One region of the Nocardioides hungaricus genome, then DNA from elsewhere that is predicted to be linked to it. Evidence: predicted binding sites of a transcription regulator. Region 1 holds the regulator's gene; each other region holds the start of a gene.
What was found. The regulator LexA, encoded in region 1, represses DNA repair genes until DNA is damaged. The targets are predictions, from matches to a motif close to TCGAACANNTGTTCGA.

Region 1 (4,111 bases):
ACGATGTCCGAGAGTCGCTCCGAGATCACCGCCCAGCTCTTCGCCGAGCGTGCCGCCACCACCCCTGGCGAGCGCGCCACGATCGAGGATGAGATCGTCCGCCACAACATGTCGCTCGCTCGCGAGCTGTCCCGCCGCTTCCGCAACCGCGGCATCGCCGACGACGACCTCGAGCAGGTCGCCTACGTCGGGCTCGTCAAGGCCGTGAAGGGCTTCCGCCCCGACCGCGGCCACGAGTTCCTCAGCTTCGCCGTGCCGACCATCCGTGGCGAGATCCGCCGCCACTTCCGCGACCTCGGCTGGACGGTCCGGCCGCCGCGCTCGATCCAGGAGACCCAGCAGAGGATCGCCGGCTGCGAGGCCGAGCTCTACCAGCGCCTCGGCCGGGCGCCGCGGCCCAGCGAGATCGCCGCCCACCTCGAGATCGACCTCGAGCAGGTCGTCGACGCGCTCGGCGCCCAGGGCTGCTTCGCCCCCGCCTCACTCGACGTGCCGGCCGGCGAGAAGGGCGACGAGACCGCCGGCCAGCGGATCGGCGGGGTCGACCCCGGCTTCGACCTGGCCGACGCCCGCGCGATGCTCGCGCCGTTGCTCTCGAAGCTGTCGCGCCGCGAGCAGCTGATCGTCGAGATGCGGTTCCTGCGTGGCTGCACGCAGGCCGAGATCGGCGAGGAGATCGGCGTCAGCCAGATGCACGTCTCACGGCTGCTCTCCCGCCTCGTCGCCCGGCTGCGCGAGGAGCTCGCCGTCGCCGCCTAGACCCATCGGGGACAATGGCTCCCGTGGTGGGTACGACGGGAGGCAAGCGGGCCGGGTCACGCCGGGGACCCCGGCGCAGGGCACGGTTCCAGCCCGCCCTCCTGCTCCTGGCGCTCGGCATCACCGCCTGCGTCGTGGCCTGGGGCTACCTCGTCTACGCCGCCATCGACTTCGGCTCGACGGCCCGCAGCGGCGACGACACGGCCTGGTGGTTCCTCGCGCTCGCGTCGGTCGGCGCGGTGGCCTGCCTGTTCGTCGGGCTGATGCTGGTCGCCCGGGTGACCCGGCGCATCGGCATCACCCGCGCGCCCGAGAGGGGCGGGGACCTGCGGCGGCCGGTCGGCGGCCGGCGGGCCTCCCACTGACCGGGCGACCTGACACCGCGACTGACACCGCGAGGGGCGGGACCGGTGCCGGTCCCGCCCCTCGTCTTCCCCGGTTTCGCCCGGCCGGGGTCGAGGCGGCCGGGCGAAGTCTCGAGCTGTGGTGGTTTCGAGACGGGCGCAGAGCGCCCTCCTCAACCACCGATAGGCACCACCAGCTGCTGGCCGGCGACGACCATGCCCGACTCGAGCGCGTTGAGTCTCTCGATCCGGTCGATCATCGCGCGCACGTCGCCGTCGTCGGCGAGGCCGGCGGCGATCTCCCAGAGGGTGTCGCCGGCGCCGACGAGCACGACGCGGGTCGGCTCGGGAGTGCCGGGCTCGTCGGTGGCGACGGAGCCGGAGGCGAGCAGGAGGCCGACGGCGAGCACGGCCACCAGGGCGACCGCGAGGACCACCAGCCGGCCGCGGCGGGTGAGCCGGACAGCGGTGATAGGCGTGGTGGTAGGCGAGGTGGCAGGGAGGTGAGTGGCGGTCATCGTGCTCATCGAAGGCTCCTGGGGAAGTGGGGGAAGCTGCCTGGCACCAGTTCTAGAGGCGGCCACCGACAGTCCTCGCGGACCGGTCCGGGCCGGGCTCTCGATCAGGTGTTCGATCGAACGTGTGTACGACGATAGAGCAGGTGTTCGAACGGCGCAAGCAGCGACACGAACATCTGTTCGAGCCGGCTCCTGGAGCGGGCGGGCGACACGCCGTTCGAACAGATGTTTGAACCTGGACGGTCCGGAGGGCTACCGTCGGCCCATGGCCACCCAGAAGAAGGTCTCCCCCACGGTGACGGAGCTGCCCGACGGCCCCCCGGACGCGACCGGGCTCACGCCGCGCCAGCAGCGGGTCCTCGCCCACATCAAGGACTCCATCGAGAAGCGCGGCTACCCGCCGTCGATGCGCGAGATCGGCGAGGCGGTCGGCCTGACCAGCTCCTCGAGCGTGGCCCACCAGCTCAAGGTGCTGGAGGAGAAGGGCTTCCTCAAGCGCGACCCCAACCGGCCCCGGGCGCTCGAGGTCTTCCTCCCCGAGGTGATGGCCGCCCGCCGCTCCATCTCCGGTGCCGAGGCCCACCCCGAGGACGGCGGCATCGACGAGACCGGCATCGGCGACGCCCGCCCGCCGGCGCAGTACGTCCCCCTCCTCGGCCGGATCGCGGCCGGCGGCCCGATCCTCGCCGAGCAGACCTACGACGAGGTCTTCCCGCTGCCCAGGCAGCTGGTCGGCGACGGCGAGCTGTTCCTGCTCGAGGTCCGCGGCGACTCGATGATCGACGCCGCGATCTGCGACGGCGACTACGTCGTGGTCCGCCGCGAGCAGACCGCCTCCAACGGCGACATCGTCGCTGCGCTCCTCGACGACGAGGCCACCGTCAAGACGTTCCAGCGCAAGGACGGAAATGTGTGGCTGCTGCCGCACAACGCTGCCTACGATCCCATCGACGGCAGCCACGCCACGATCCTCGGTAAGGTGACGGCAGTGCTGCGCCGGGTCTGACGGCTTCTGAACAGTCGGGGAAATACCTGAGCAGACCCTGGTGTTGAGTCCGGGCGGATCCCGGATCCCACGGGGAGGGTGCATGGACGAGGCTGGTGCTGTGACCACGGCACCTGCCCTCGCGCGGACAAGCGCCCTCCCGGGATGGGCCAGAGCGGGCCTCGAGGTCCTCCTCATCCTCGGTCTCTGGGTCGTGTACAGCCTCGCCCGGCTGCTCGCCGACACCGACTGGAGCCCGGCGGTGCGGCGGGCCGACGAGCTGCTGCAGTTCGAGCGGGGCATCGGCATCCGCTGGGAGATCCCGCTCAACCAGCTCTTCGTCGACTACCGAGTGATCGGCCTGGCGGGCAGCTACTGGTACGCCAGCCTCCACTACGTCGTCACCGCGGCCGTCCTGGTGTGGCTCTGGCGGCTCGGCCTCGACCGCTACGGCCCGGCCCGCCGCGCCCTGGTGATCGGCACCCTGATCGGCCTGGTCTTCTACATCACGCTGCCCACCGCTCCCCCGCGGTTCATCAACGGGTACGTCGACGTGCTCAGCCTCTACTCCGCCGACGGCTGGTGGGGTGGCGACGCCTCCGCCCCGAGGGGTCTCGGCGGGCTGACCAACCAGCTCGCGGCGTTCCCCTCGCTCCATGCCGGCTGGTCGCTGTGGGTGGCGCTCGCGCTGCAGCTCTACGCGACCCGGCACTGGGTGCGGGTGCTCGGCTGGGTCTACGCCGCCGGCACCGCGGTCGTCATCGTCGGCACCGGCAACCACTGGGTGGTCGACGCGGTGGCCGGCTGGCTGGTCATCCTCGCCGGCTGGTTGATCGCGCAGGCCCTGGGCCGGGTGCCGCTCGACCGGCTCTGGCGTCGGCGAACAGTTGAGCGAACACTCGGTGAACGAGCAGAACCCCCGGAGGGCCTCGTCGTTGAGTGAGGCGTGACGACGCCCGCTCCCCTACGACGCCGCTCGGTCCTCGGCACCACCGCCGCCGGCGCCGCCGCCCTCGCGCTCCAGCCGGGCGCGCTCCCCTCGACCCCCGAGAGCTTCGCCGCAGGCGCGCGCGGGCGCGTCTTCCGCCACGGCGTCGCCTCCGGCGACCCGCTGCCCGACGCGGTGCTGCTCTGGACCCGGGTCACCCCGACCGCGGCCAGCACCCCGGGCTCGGGCGCGGGGCCGAGGGTCGACGTCGAGTGGGAGGTGGCGCGAGACGCACGGTTCCGCCGCGTCGTACGCCGGGGGACGTTCGCGACCGGGCCGAGCCGCGACCACACGGTCAAGGTGGACGTGACCGGCCTGGCGCCGGCCACCTGGTACCACTACCGGTTCCGCTGCGCCGGCGCCACCAGCCCGGCCGGCCGCACCCGCACCGCGCCGGCGGCGCACGCCGAGCCCGACCACCTGCGCTTCGGCGTCGTCTCCTGCTCGAACTGGCAGGCCGGCTGGTTCAGCGCCTACCGCGGGCTCGCCGCCCGCGACGACTTGCACGCGGTGCTGC
Region 2 (4,111 bases), on a different contig from region 1:
GCTCGTGCGGCAGGTCGGGCGGCTCGCCCTCGAGGCCGACATGCACGACGACCGGCGGCATCGCGGGCATCGTCCGCTCGACGTACGCCGCCAGCGCGGGCAGCAGCCGGGGGTCGATGGCACACACCACGGCCTCGGCGTCGAGGTCGCCGGTCGTGGTGCGCACCGCCGCGACCCGGCCGTCGCGCACCACGAGGTCGCGCGCCTCGGTGCCGGTCAGCACCGTGACGCCACGGGTCGTCAGCCGGTCGGCCAGCACCTCGCCGAGCCGGGCCAGCCCGCCCTCGACGGTCCACGCGCCGAACCGCTGCTCGACGTAGGCCGACACCCCCGCCCAGGCCGGCACGTTGCGCAGGTCGTGCCCCTCGGCGACGTGCGGGTGGCCGGCAACCAGCCGCAGCCGCTCGTCCCTGAACGTCCTCCTCAGCCGCTTGTGCAGCGTCGCCCGGCTGTCGAGCAGGGCCGAGGGCGCGTCCGGGTCCCACGGGCTCTCGAGGTAGGTGCGGCGCAGCACGTCCCAGGTGTCGGCGTACGACGCGACGTGGTCCACCCACCGCCGGCCGAGGCCCGTGCCGAGCTCGTCGAAGGCCGCGAGCTGGGCGGCCCGCCCGACGCCGACCGACACCGACGAGCCGTCCTCGAACCGGTGCTCGCGGACCACGTCCAGCGGCACCAGCTCCAGCTCGCGCTCGAGCGGCCGGCCGGACTTGCGGAAGAGATCGCGCACGACCGCGGGCAGCAGCGTGTACGTCGGCCCGGCGTCCCAGGTGAAGCCCTCCTCGGCTACCGAGGAGAGCGCTCCGCCGAGCGTCGCCGCGCGCTCGACCAGCGTCACGTCGTGGCCGAGCTTCGCCAGGCGCACCGCGGACGCGAGGCCGCCGAAGCCTCCACCCACGACCACGATCCGCACGCGGAAACCCTAGGACCTCAGCAGGCCACGACCCTGCCCGACACTCACTCAGGTCTCGGCATCGACCACCCGGCGCAGCGACTCCGCGTCGCGGCCGACCACGGTGGTGCCGTCGGCGGCGGTGATGATCGGGCGCTGGATCGTCCGCGGACGGGCGGCGAGCGCGGCCAGCCAGTCGTCGCGGTGGGCGGCGTCCCGGGGCAGCTCGATGCCCTCCTCGCGCGCCTCCTTCGCCCGCGCGAGGTCCCACGGCTCCAGCCCGAGCCGGGACACGACCTCGCCGAGCTCGGCGGCGGTCGGCGGGTCGTCGAGGTAGCGGCGCACGGTGTACTCGATGCCCGCCGCGTCCAGCTCCGACACCGCCGTCCGGCACTTCGAGCACGCCGGGTTCAGCCAGATCTCCATCACTCGACCTCCAGCTCGGTCGCGCCGGTCATCGCGGCGAGCTCCTCGAACGTCGTTGAGTACACCGCCGAGGGGTGGCCGGCGGCGGCCCACACGACGTCGTACCGGCGCAGCCACGGGTCGAGGTACGTCGGCACCGGCCTCGGGTGGGCGATCGGCGACACCCCGCCGATGACCTGCCCGGTGTGCTCGCGCACGAACTCCGGCGTCGCCCGCTTCAGCCTCGCGACGCCGAGCTCCGCGGCGACCTTCGCGGTGTCCACGCGGTGCGCACCGGAGGTCAGGATCAGCATGGGGGAGCCGTCGGCGTCGAAGAGCAGGCTGTTCGCGATCGCCCCGACCTCGCAGCCCAGCGCCTCGGCGGCGAGCGCGGCGGTGTGGACGGAGTCGGGGAGGACGACGATCTCGCCGGTGCCGCCCCGGCCGTCGTGCTCGTCACGGAACCGTTCGATCGACGGATGCTCGGAGGTCATGACCGAGACCCTAGGGTGTCGGTGCACGGTGTCGGAGGCATGCCGTCGGCGAGAGGAGGAGTGCGGATGGGCCAGCAGCGTTCGGTGATGGTGGCCGGGGCGATCTGGCTGACCGCCGGGGCGGTCGGGCTCGCCGGCCTGGCGACGCTGTTCACCATCGTGTTCAAGGACGAGCTGGTCGACGGCTGGGCGGCGGGCCGTACCGGCGACACCGGGTCGGTGACGCCGCCGGCGTTCGTGCCGGTCTCGGTCACGATGTTCTTCGTCGTCGCGATGCTCACCTTCGTCGTGGTCGCGTTCTTCCGGCAGGGCCACGAATGGGCCCGGGTCATGCTCAGCCTGATCGCCGTCGTGCTCGCCGCCGCCACCCTCGCGGTGCTCCGCACCGACCCGCCGACACTCTTCCTCGGGGTCGCGATCGTCTCCCTCGTCGTCGACGTCGCCGCGGTCGCCGCGCTCTGGCACAAGGACACCCGCGCCTTCTGCGACGAGCCGGCGGACCTCTCCCGGCGCTGATACCACCGCTGGTCTCACCGCTGGCCGCTGCTCCCTTGACGGGCTGTCCGTGGGCGGGTGTACCGTGAGCAGCGTTCGAACAGATGTTCGAGCAATGCCCGGCGGGGACGACCTCGACCCCCGTCCCCGCCGGGTCCTCCCCGCCTCGGGGAGGGTCGTGGCCGGGGTCGCCGCACCGGGGTCGAGGGAGAGGTCACCGATGAACCCGTACGCCCTGCCCGCCACCACCCACGCCTACCTCGCCCGGGCGGCCGAGTCGCTGAGCGAGGCGGTCGCCGCGCGGGAGGTCCCGGCCCGCTACGCCTGCGCCCACGTCGCCGCGCTGCGGGCGGCCGCCGCGGTGCTCGCGGCCCGAGCCGCGCCGGCGCCCGTCCGGCGCCGGCCGCAGAGGAACGCCTGGCTGCTGCTCGCCGAGGTCGCCCCCGAGCTCGCCGAGTGGGCGCAGTTCTTCGCGGGCGGCGCGGCCAAGCGGGCGGCGGCCGAGGCCGGCTCGACCCGCGCCGTCACCGAGCGCGAGGCCGACGACCTGGTCCGCGACGCCGACCGCTTCCTCGCGATCGTGGAGCGCTCGCTCGGGCTGGTGCCGCACGTCGCGCTCGCGGACCGGCAGGCGGCGATGCGCGCGGGGTGAGCCTCGACGGCTGAGGTCGGAGGCCGCGCACGCCGCACGACCGGGGACCGACCCGTCTAGTAGCCCGTCGCCGCTAACAGTTGCGCTGCGCGCACCCAGGGCACGCACCTCGCGGCGTTGCCGTCGCTCGCGAGACAACCAGGTATGGCGTCGCGCCGGCGCCTTGCGATGCACGCACCCTGAGCACGCCCAACACCAAGTCTTAGCCACGACGGGCTACTAGGCTGGGCGCATGACGAGCGAGCGCCCGAGCGAGCGACGTAGCGCCGCCCGTACCTCCGTGGTCTGGGACGCGCTGCTGCCGGCCCTCGACGGCGTCGCGGACGTGCTCGACATCGGCGGCGGCACCGGCGGCTTCGCCGTCCGGGTCGCCGAGCGGGGCCACCGGGTCACGGTTGTGGACCCCAGCCCGGACGCGCTCGCCGCGCTCGACCGCCGCGCCCGTGAGGTCGGCGTGGCGGTCACCGGTCAGCAGGGCGACCTGTCCACGCTGCGCGAGGTGGCCGGCACCGACGGCGTCGACGCGGTGCTGTGCCACGGCGTGCTCGAGGTCGTCGACGACCCGGCCGCCGGGCTGGCCGCGATCCGCGAGGTGCTCCGGCCCGGCGGCACGCTGAGCCTACTGGTCGCCCAGCGCCACGCCGCCGTCGTCGCTCGTGCGATGGCCGGGCACTTCGCCCAGGCACGGGCGATGCTCGACGACCCCGCCGCGGGCGGCGGACGCGCCGGGCACCGCTTCACCGAGGACGAGGTACGCCGGCTGCTCGTCGGCGCCGGTTTCGAGGTCGTCACCGTGCACGGCGTGCGGGTCTTCGCCGACCTCGTCCCCGGCTCGCTGCTGGACCTGGAGCCCGGCGCGACCACGGCCTTGGTGAAGCTGGAGCGCGCGGTGGCCGAGCGCCCCGAGTTCCGGCCGCTCGCGACCCAGCTCCACCTGCTGGCGCGCTGACGCCGTCCCAGCCGGCTCGCGGCCGGGACGGACGGGCACGGTTCGATCACGAATTTCCCGATCCCGCCTACCGACTTGACCGGCCGCTGCCTAGACTGGCGGTAGCCGGGCGAGAGGCCCGGCCGAAGGACCAGGGAGGTGCGGTGCTCTCGGAAGAGGAGCTCCGACTGCTCGAGCAGATGGAGCGTGCCCTGGTCGAGGAGGACCCCAAGCTCGCCTCGACCCTG
Region 3 (4,111 bases), on a different contig from region 1:
GCCAAGCGCGGCAAGCTGTTCGCCAAGCTGATCAAGAACATCGAGATCGCGGCGAAGATGGGCGGACCCGACCCGGCCGGCAACCCGACGCTCTACGACGCCATCCAGAAGGCCAAGAAGCAGTCGGTCCCGAACAAGAACATCGACTCCGCGGTCAAGCGCGGAGGCGGCCTCGACGGCGGCGGCGTCGACTACGAGACGATCATGTACGAGGCCTACGGGCCCTCGGGCGTCGCGCTGCTGGTGGAGTGCCTGACCGACAACCGCAACCGCGCGGCGATGGAGGTCCGCACCGCGGTCAGCCGCAACGGCGGCACCATGGCCGACCCCGGGTCGGTCTCGCGGCTGTTCACCCGCAAGGGCGTCGTCGTGGTGGGCAAGAGCCAGGAGCGCGCCGGCCGGCCGTGGGCGGTGTCGGAGGACGACGTACTCGAGGCCACGCTCGACGCAGGCGCCGAGGACGTCGTCGACCTGGGGGACAGCTTCGAGGTGCAGTCCGAGCCCGGCGACGTGGTCGCGGTCCGCACGGCGCTCCAGGCGGCCGGCATCGACTACGACTCCGCCGAGGTGCAGTTCGTGGCGACCATGGACATCCCCGTGGGCGAGGTCGACGTGGCCGGCAAGGTGTTCCGCCTGGTCGACGCCGTCGACGACCTCGACGACGTCCAGAACGTCTTCAGCAACGCCGACATCCCCGACGAGGTGCTGGAGTCGATCGACGCCTGATGCTGGGTGGGGTTGTTGTCTGCAGCTTGAGCCGGGAGGTCGACGGCCTCAGGTCCACCGGCGGCGGATGCGGTACGGCGCCAGGTCGCTGATGTCGGTGCTGAACCGGGCGCAGGTGTCGGCATACTCGCGAAGCAGCCGGCGGCGCGCCGCGGCAGCGCCGCTCCGGCAGTCGGTGACCGTGATCCGGGAGACGCCGAGCTTGAACCCGGTGATGAAGTCCTGGCGGCGCTTCTCCGCCCAGAGCACGTCCTCCGGTCGCCTCCCGGCGAGATCGTCCGGCAGGTACTTGAGCCTGCCGGACGATCTCGAAGACGTGACGTCCGATCCGCAGGTCGCACCAGACCCTGCGGTGGCCGTCGGTGAGCCCGAACTGGGTCTCCGGGCGCCCGAGCCCGAGGCTCGCCACGAGGACCCGCCCCTCGGACTCGAGCCACGACTCGGCGCCCGGGTCGGCGAGGTCGATCGCGGCGTCCATGATCCGACTGCCGGGCCAGCACCACATCGCCGCCCGCGCCTGGTCGAGGTCGAGGCGGGTCGCGCCCCGGCGCAGCGCCGCGTCGCAGCAGGCGACGCCCGCCACCAGCCCGTGCTCGCGGGCCATGTCCAGGGCGGTGCGCGCCGAGTCGAGCGCGCGCAGGCCGTCGACGACCACGACCTGCTCGTCGCGGTACGGCGCGAGGTGGTGCTTCACGCCCGCCCGGACCGCGTCGCCGTGGACCTTGCGCCGCGTCACATGGACGGTGGCGGCTTCGGGGTCGGGCACGCCGAGACCGTGGAGGAGCGCGGCCGAGTCGTGGCTGAGCACGTGCTCGCAACGGAGCACCTGCTGGGCCGCGCGGACGCGGAGGAGCGGTCGCCCACGGTACGGGTCGAGGCCCCGCCAGACCGCGGCATCGGCGTACACCCCGTGGCGGAGGCGGACGAGCACGCCGTCGGTGAGAAGCCTCCGGAGGTCGGCATCGCGGAGGCCGGCCCCGGCAGCGGCGCGGCGGGTGAGGAGTCCGTGCTCGTCGAGTGGCAGGTGTCGGTGGAGGGGCATCCCTCACGATCGTCCGCCCGGGTCGGATGCTGCCGGGCCGGGAACGGCTCCGGTGGAGATCCGGGTCGGAGTGTGCGGCTGTGGGCGGTTTGTGGGCCTGTTCGAGCTGCCGGCTGTAACGCCGGGTTACTGCTTGTTCCCACGGTGATGCAACCTGGTGGGAACAAGGAGTAACCCGGCGTTACATGCGCAATGACCACCCCCGGGCGTGTCCTGTCAGCACATGGGGGAGCGGCCGACTAGCGTGACCTCCGAACACCTGTTCGGACGGAGGCGAGACGGAGGCGATATGCGTGTGCTCGGGATCGACCCCGGCCTGACCCGCTGCGGCCTGGGCGTGGTCGAGGGGACGGTGGGGCGCCCGCTGAGCCTCGTGGACGTCAACGTGCTGCGTACGTCGTCCGACCTGCCCGTGCCGCAGCGACTGGTGACGATCGAGAAGGGTGTGGATGCCTGGCTCGACGAGTACCGGCCGGACGCGGTCGCCGTGGAGCGGGTGTTCGCGCGCTCGGACGTGAGCACGGTGATGGGCACCGCGCAGGCGAGCGGGATCGCGATGGTCTGCGCCGCCCGGCGCGGGCTGCCGATCGCGCTGCACACGCCGAGCGAGGTGAAGGCCGCGGTGTCCGGCAACGGCCGGGCGGACAAGGCGCAGGTGGGCGCGATGGTCAGCCGGATCCTGCGGCTCGACGCGAGGCCGAGGCCGGCCGACGCCGCCGACGCGCTGGCGCTGGCCATCACCCACATCTGGCGCGGCGGCGCCCAGGCCCGGATCGACGCGGCGCTGGCGGGGTCTCGACAAGCTCGACCACCGAGGAGTGCATCGTGATCGCGTTCGTGTCCGGCAGGGTCGCCGCGGTGACGCTCTCCAGCGCGGTGCTGGAGGTCGGGGGAGTCGGCCTGGAGCTGATGTGCACCCCCGGCACGCTCGCGACCCTGCGCACCGGCCAGGCGGCCACGCTGCCGACGAGCATGGTGGTGCGCGAGGACTCGCTGACCCTGTTCGGCTTCGCCGACGACGACGAGAAGCAGACCTTCGAGCTGCTCCAGACCGCGTCCGGGGTCGGGCCGAAGCTCGCGCAGTCGATGCTCGCCGTACTCAGCCCCGACGACCTGCGCGTCGCGATCGCCGGCGACGACCCCAAGACCCTGACCACGGTGCCCGGCATCGGGCAGAAGGGCGCGCAGCGGATCATCCTCGAGCTCAAGGACCGGATCGGTACGCCGACCGGCGGCCGCGCCCCGGCGGTCCCCGCCGCGGTCGCCCCCTGGCGCGACCAGGTGCACCAGGGCCTGGTCGGGCTCGGCTGGTCGGCCAGGGACGCCGAGAAGGCGGTCGACGCCGTGGCGGCCGAGGCGGGCGACGTACCCGACGTGGCGGCGCTGCTGCGCGCCGCGCTCCGGACGCTGAGCAAGGCCTGAGGCGGATGCCCTTCCACGAGGACGACATCGACGAGGCGGAGACCACCCACCTCCGCTCGCTGACGGCCGCCGAGGCCGAGGGGGACGAACGGGCGGTCGAGGCGGCGCTGCGCCCGCGGACCCTGGACGAGGTCGTGGGCCAGGCACGGGTGCGCGACCAGCTCGGACTCGTCCTGGAGGCCGCCCGGCGCCGCGGTCGCGCCCCCGACCACGTGCTGCTGTCCGGCCCGCCCGGGCTCGGCAAGACCACGCTGGCGATGATCATCGCCGCCGAGATGGGCGCCCCGCTGCGGCTCACCAGCGGCCCGGCGATCACCCATGCCGGCGACCTCGCCGCGATCCTGTCGGGCATGAACGAGGGCGACGTCCTGTTCGTCGACGAGATCCACCGGATGTCGCGGCCGGCCGAGGAGATGCTCTACCTGGCGATGGAGGACTTCCGGGTCGACGTCGTTATCGGCAAGGGGCCGGGCGCGACCGCGATCCCGCTCGACATCCCGCCGTTCACCCTCGTCGGCGCCACCACCCGCGCCGGCCTGCTGCCCGGGCCGCTGCGCGACCGGTTCGGCTTCACCGCCCACCTCGAGTTCTACGAGCCCGACGAGCTCGACCGGATCGTCCAGCGCTCGGCGCGGCTGCTCGAGGTCGACGCGCTCGCCGACGGGACCGCCGAGATCGCGTCGCGCTCCCGCGGCACCCCGCGCATCGCGAACCGGCTGCTGCGCCGGGTCCGCGACTACGCCCAGGTCCGGGCCGACGGCGTGGTCACGCTGCCGGTCGCGCGGGCCGCGCTCGACCTGTACGAGGTCGACCAGCTCGGCCTGGACCGCCTCGACCGCGCCGTACTCGACGTCCTCTGCCGCCGCTTCGGCGGCGGGCCGGTCGGCATCTCCACGCTCGCGGTCGCCGTCGGCGAGGAGC
Region 4 (4,111 bases), on a different contig from region 1:
CGCGCCGGGCTCGACGACTACCTCTACCTCGGCAACCTCGACCCGCGCCGGGACTGGGGCTACGCGCCCGAGTACGTCGAGGGCATGTGGCGGACGCTCCAGGCCGACGAGCCGGACGACTACGTGCTCGCCACCGGCACCGGCTACAGCGTGCGCGAGTTCGTCGCGGCCGCCTTCGACCGGGCCGGGCTGGACTGGGAGAGGCACGTGCGCACCGACGAGCGCTACGTGCGGCCGACCGAGACCGCCGCGCTCCTGGGCGATGCCTCGAAGGCCGAGGAGCGGCTGGGCTGGCGGGCGGAGGTCGCCACCGACGAGCTGGTCCGGATCATGGTCGACGCCGACATCGCGGCCCTGGAGAGCGCCGGGCCGTGGATCGACCGGCCCTGGCCCTCAGCCTGACCGCGGCGGTACGGCGCCGATCGCGACGCGTCCGGCGCCGCCGAGCTCGATCGCGCCCTCGTCGTACCCGACGAAGACGGCGGACCCCTGGGTCAGCGTCCGGGTGTCCGTGCCGGACGCGACGGTCACCTCGCCGTCGAGCACCAGGACGATGCGCGGGCCCGCGACCGGCAGCTCGCTCGCGGGGGCGTCGACGAGGTGGAGGCCGAACTCCGCCACCGGCGGGGCGTAGGCCAGGGCCGCCCCCTCCTCGGCCGGGGTCCAGAGCGGCGGCGGCATCGGCCGGAAGTCCGCGATCTCGAGGAGCTCGGGCACGTCGACGTGCTTGGGCGTGAGGCCGGCGCGGACGACGTTGTCGGAGGCGGCCATGATCTCGACCCCGAAGCCCGAGGTGTAGGCGTGCACGACGCCGGCGTCGAGGAACATCGCCTCGCCCGGCCGGAGGATCACGTGGTTGAGCAGGAGGGTCACCAGCACGCCCGGGTCGTGCGGGTACCTCGCGGCCAGCGCCGGGGTCTGGGCGAACACGCGCGTGGCCTCGCGCTCCACGCTGTCCCGGTCCCGGTGGATCCGGCTGGACGGCGTACGCCGCCGGTGGCCGTCGTCCTCGGCGCGCCGTGCCGCCGCGCCGATCTCGGCGAGCAGGCCGGCGATCCGGTCGCCGGGCATCGCGAGCATCTCGGCCACGACCGCGTGGAGGGCATCGCCCGGGTCGCCCTCGGTCAGCTGTGCGGCGGTCGCGTCGGCCCAGGGGAGGTCGAGCAGCCGCAGGATGGCGGCGGACTTCGCGACGTCCCGGAAGCCGGCCATGCCCTCGAACCTGGTCAGGGCGACGATCAGCTCCGGCTTGTGCGACTCGTCCTGGTAGCTGCGGTCGGGCGCGCCGACCGGGATCCCGGCGGCCTCCTCGCGGGCGAAGCCCTGCCGGGCGCGCTGCGCGGTGGGGTGGACCTGGAGGGAGAGCGGCTCGGCCGCCGCGAGCGCCTTCATCAGGAAGGGGAGGTGGCCGTCGAACCGCTGGGCGACCTCGGCGCCGAGCGCCTCGCCGGGGCGTCTCGCGATCAGGTCCGCCAGCGTCGTCCCGTCCGGGAGCATGGCGGGGTCGCCGGGGTGGGCGCCCAGCCAGAGCTCGGCGTACGGGCCGCCGTCGGGCTCGGCCCCGAGGAAGCGCGGCAGCAGCGTGCGCGAGCCCCACTCGTACCTCCGCACGGCGCCGTCGAGCCGCTGCATCGTCGTTCCCGCTCCCTTCCCCAGGCCCTCCGACGGGTCATCCTAGGCGGCGGTCGCGGGCGTATCCCCAGGCCGGATCGGACCCTGTCGGACAACTGTCGAACGCGGCTAGTCTGGTGACATGTCGTCGTCGATCGGGTTCCGTCCCACCGCCGAGGACGAGCGCATCCTCCGCGAGGCCGCCCGTCCGGGCGAGAGCACCTCCGACACGCTGCGTCGCGCCCTGCGGCTGCTGGACCACGAACGGTGGCTCGGCCAGTTCCACGCCGACGCCGAGCGGATCAAGGACGAGGACGTCAACGCGGAGCCGGAAGCCTGGCTGTCACCGATGTCCTGAGACATCACACAGGGCCGGCCGGGCCCTTGACATTTTGTTCGAACAGGTGTTCGATAGCGGTAGGTCGACCGGCCGAGGTGGTCCACACCGGATCGAAGGTCGGCGGCTCAGGTTCCGCAATCGGTGAGTAATAGCGCCCAGGGGGCGCCTCCGGCGGGGCGACACGCGTCCAAGTCCCGTGTCCTGTCCGGAGTATCCGATGTGCTGGCAGTCCGATCCCGAGGTCCACCCGGTGGTGGCGTTCGCGGCACATGTCCGCGCTGCCGCCAAGGACGTCGCGGACGTCGAGCCGACGTTCATGTCCCCCGCCGAGAAGGCCGAGGCGCTGCGTGAGCTCGCCCGGGTCGAGGCGCAGGTCGCGGGCCTGCGGATGCAGGTGATGGCGGTCGCCGGCGACGTGGCCGAGCAGCACGGCGCCCGCGACGTCGCCGCCTGGCTGGCGGCCGAGACACGGACGGAGTACCGGTCGGTCCGGTCCGACCAGGAGCTCGCCGCAGGGCTGGAGCGCCACGGCCTGGTCGCGTCGGCCCTGCTCGCCGGTGACATCTCACCGGCGCATGCCCGGTCGATCGTGGCCGCGCTGGAGGTGCTTCCGCGCGGCCTGGACGTCGACGTGGCCGCGAGCGCGGAGACGGCGCTGGTCGGCTACGCCGGCGAGTTCCGTCCCGCACAGCTGACCCGCCTGGGTCGGCGGATCCTCGAGATCGTCGCGCCGGAGGTGGCCGACGAGGAGGAGGCCCGTCGACTGCGCGCCGAGGAGCAGCGCGCCACCTCCCGGCTGCGCGTGAGCTTCCGGCCCCTGGGGGACGGCATGACCAGGATCGTCCTCGACGTCCAGGAGTCGATCGCCGCCCGGTTCAAGACCTACCTCGACGCGTACACCTCGCCCCGGCGCAGCGAGCCGGCGCCGGGCGACCGGGTTCCCTACGGACGGCGGATGGCCGAGGCGTTCGGCTCGCTGCTCGAGCACCTCGACCCGCAGCGGCTGCCCGACCACGGTGGTGACGCCACCACGGTGCTGGTGACGATCGGCCTCGACCAGCTGCGGGCCGACCTGGCCGCGGCCGGGCTGATCGACGGCGACCTGTCCGGCGGCTCCAACCTCACCGCCGACGAGGCCCGCCGATTGGCCTGCACCGCGCACCTCGTCCCGGTCGTGCTCGGGGGAGACAGCGAGATCCTCGACCTCGGCAGGTCGCGGCGGCTGTTCAGCGCCGCCCAGCGCAAGGCGATGCGCCTGCGCGACCGCGAGTGCCGGGCGGAGGGCTGCACGGTCCCGGCGACCTGGTGCGAAGCCCACCATCTCCGGGGCTGGGCGGTCGGTGGGCGCACCGACCTCGCCGACGGCGTACTGCTCTGCTCGCACCACCATCATCGTGCGCACGACTCCACCTGTGAGATGCAGCGGCTGCCGAGCGGCGACTATCGCTTCCATCGGCGGACGTGACGGCGAGATCTTGCTGCTGCTAGCGGTTGATTCTCCTTTCTTCCAAGGAAAATCTGCCGGGTGTGAACGGATGCACATCACCTCTGCTTGCTCTTGCTAGCAAAGGCTGGCACCGTGGGAGTCATGGCGAAGGGCAAGGTCGGCAAGACCGTCGAGTCCCTCGGTGACTACCTCAAGGAGCAGCGCGTCGGCGCTCAGCTGACGCTCCGGCAGCTCGCCGAGCAGGCCGGCGTCTCGAACCCCTACCTGAGCCAGATCGAACGCGGGCTGCGCCGTCCGTCCGCCGAGGTGCTGCAGCAGATCGCCAAGGCGCTGCGGATCTCGGCCGAGCAGCTCTACGTCCGCGCCGGCATCGTCAGCCCCGACGACGGCGTGGGCGGTTCGGTGGAGCTCGCGATCCTCGGGGACACCGCGCTCACCGAGCGGCAGAAGCAGTCCCTGCTGGACGTCTACGCGTCCTTCCTCGCCCTCAACAAGGGCACCGATTGACCCCCCAATGAACCCCGATGAAGGAGTGGACATGGCCAAGACCAAGTTCGACATCAAGACCAAGTTCGACATCAAGACCGAGGCGGCTCGCCCGCTCTACGCCGGCGTCGGCGTCACCGACCTCGCCGTCGGGGTCGTGCGCGACTACGTCGCCGACATGCAGAAGGTGTTCGCCGACGTCCAGAAGGACGTGCAGGCCCGGATCA

Region 2: ACYVKX_RS03930 (SAV_6107 family HEPN domain-containing protein) is a predicted target of LexA. The motif match lies at 2,380-2,395, and genes of this name have one in related genera.
Region 3: ruvC (crossover junction endodeoxyribonuclease RuvC) is a predicted target of LexA. The motif match lies at 2,020-2,035, and genes of this name have one in related genera.
Region 4: ACYVKX_RS20435 (HNH endonuclease signature motif containing protein) is a predicted target of LexA. The motif match lies at 2,008-2,023, and genes of this name have one in related genera.

Annotation. Positions count from the first base shown of each region.
Region 1 is NZ_BAAGRO010000044.1:3,868-7,978, reverse strand. Features, by position in the region: gene ACYVKX_RS16680 (SigB/SigF/SigG family RNA polymerase sigma factor) at 4-759, shown strand; gene ACYVKX_RS16675 (hypothetical protein) at 783-1,124, shown strand; gene ACYVKX_RS16670 (LysM peptidoglycan-binding domain-containing protein) at 1,277-1,630, opposite strand; gene lexA (transcriptional repressor LexA) at 1,887-2,627, shown strand; gene ACYVKX_RS16660 (phosphatase PAP2 family protein) at 2,728-3,549, shown strand; gene ACYVKX_RS16655 (alkaline phosphatase D family protein) at 3,553-4,111, shown strand, end outside.
Region 2 is NZ_BAAGRO010000009.1:38,668-42,778, forward strand. Features, by position in the region: gene ACYVKX_RS03910 (phytoene desaturase family protein) at 1-910, opposite strand, end outside; gene ACYVKX_RS03915 (ArsC/Spx/MgsR family protein) at 959-1,315, opposite strand; gene ACYVKX_RS03920 (YbaK/EbsC family protein) at 1,315-1,788, opposite strand; gene ACYVKX_RS03925 (hypothetical protein) at 1,855-2,304, shown strand; gene ACYVKX_RS03930 (SAV_6107 family HEPN domain-containing protein) at 2,504-2,935, shown strand; gene ACYVKX_RS03935 (class I SAM-dependent methyltransferase) at 3,168-3,884, shown strand; gene ACYVKX_RS03940 (DUF3040 domain-containing protein) at 4,028-4,111, shown strand, end outside.
Region 3 is NZ_BAAGRO010000001.1:96,088-100,198, reverse strand. Features, by position in the region: gene ACYVKX_RS00490 (YebC/PmpR family DNA-binding transcriptional regulator) at 1-726, shown strand, start outside; gene ACYVKX_RS00485 (hypothetical protein) at 775-975, opposite strand; partial or broken gene ACYVKX_RS00480 (hypothetical protein) at 1,679-1,768, opposite strand; gene ruvC (crossover junction endodeoxyribonuclease RuvC) at 2,058-2,597, shown strand; gene ruvA (Holliday junction branch migration protein RuvA) at 2,594-3,190, shown strand; gene ruvB (Holliday junction branch migration DNA helicase RuvB) at 3,196-4,111, shown strand, end outside.
Region 4 is NZ_BAAGRO010000056.1:33,979-38,089, reverse strand. Features, by position in the region: gene gmd (GDP-mannose 4,6-dehydratase) at 1-402, shown strand, start outside; gene manA (mannose-6-phosphate isomerase, class I) at 394-1,632, opposite strand; gene ACYVKX_RS20440 (hypothetical protein) at 1,754-1,969, shown strand; gene ACYVKX_RS20435 (HNH endonuclease signature motif containing protein) at 2,169-3,416, shown strand; gene ACYVKX_RS20430 (helix-turn-helix domain-containing protein) at 3,540-3,905, shown strand; gene ACYVKX_RS20425 (hypothetical protein) at 3,937-4,111, shown strand, end outside.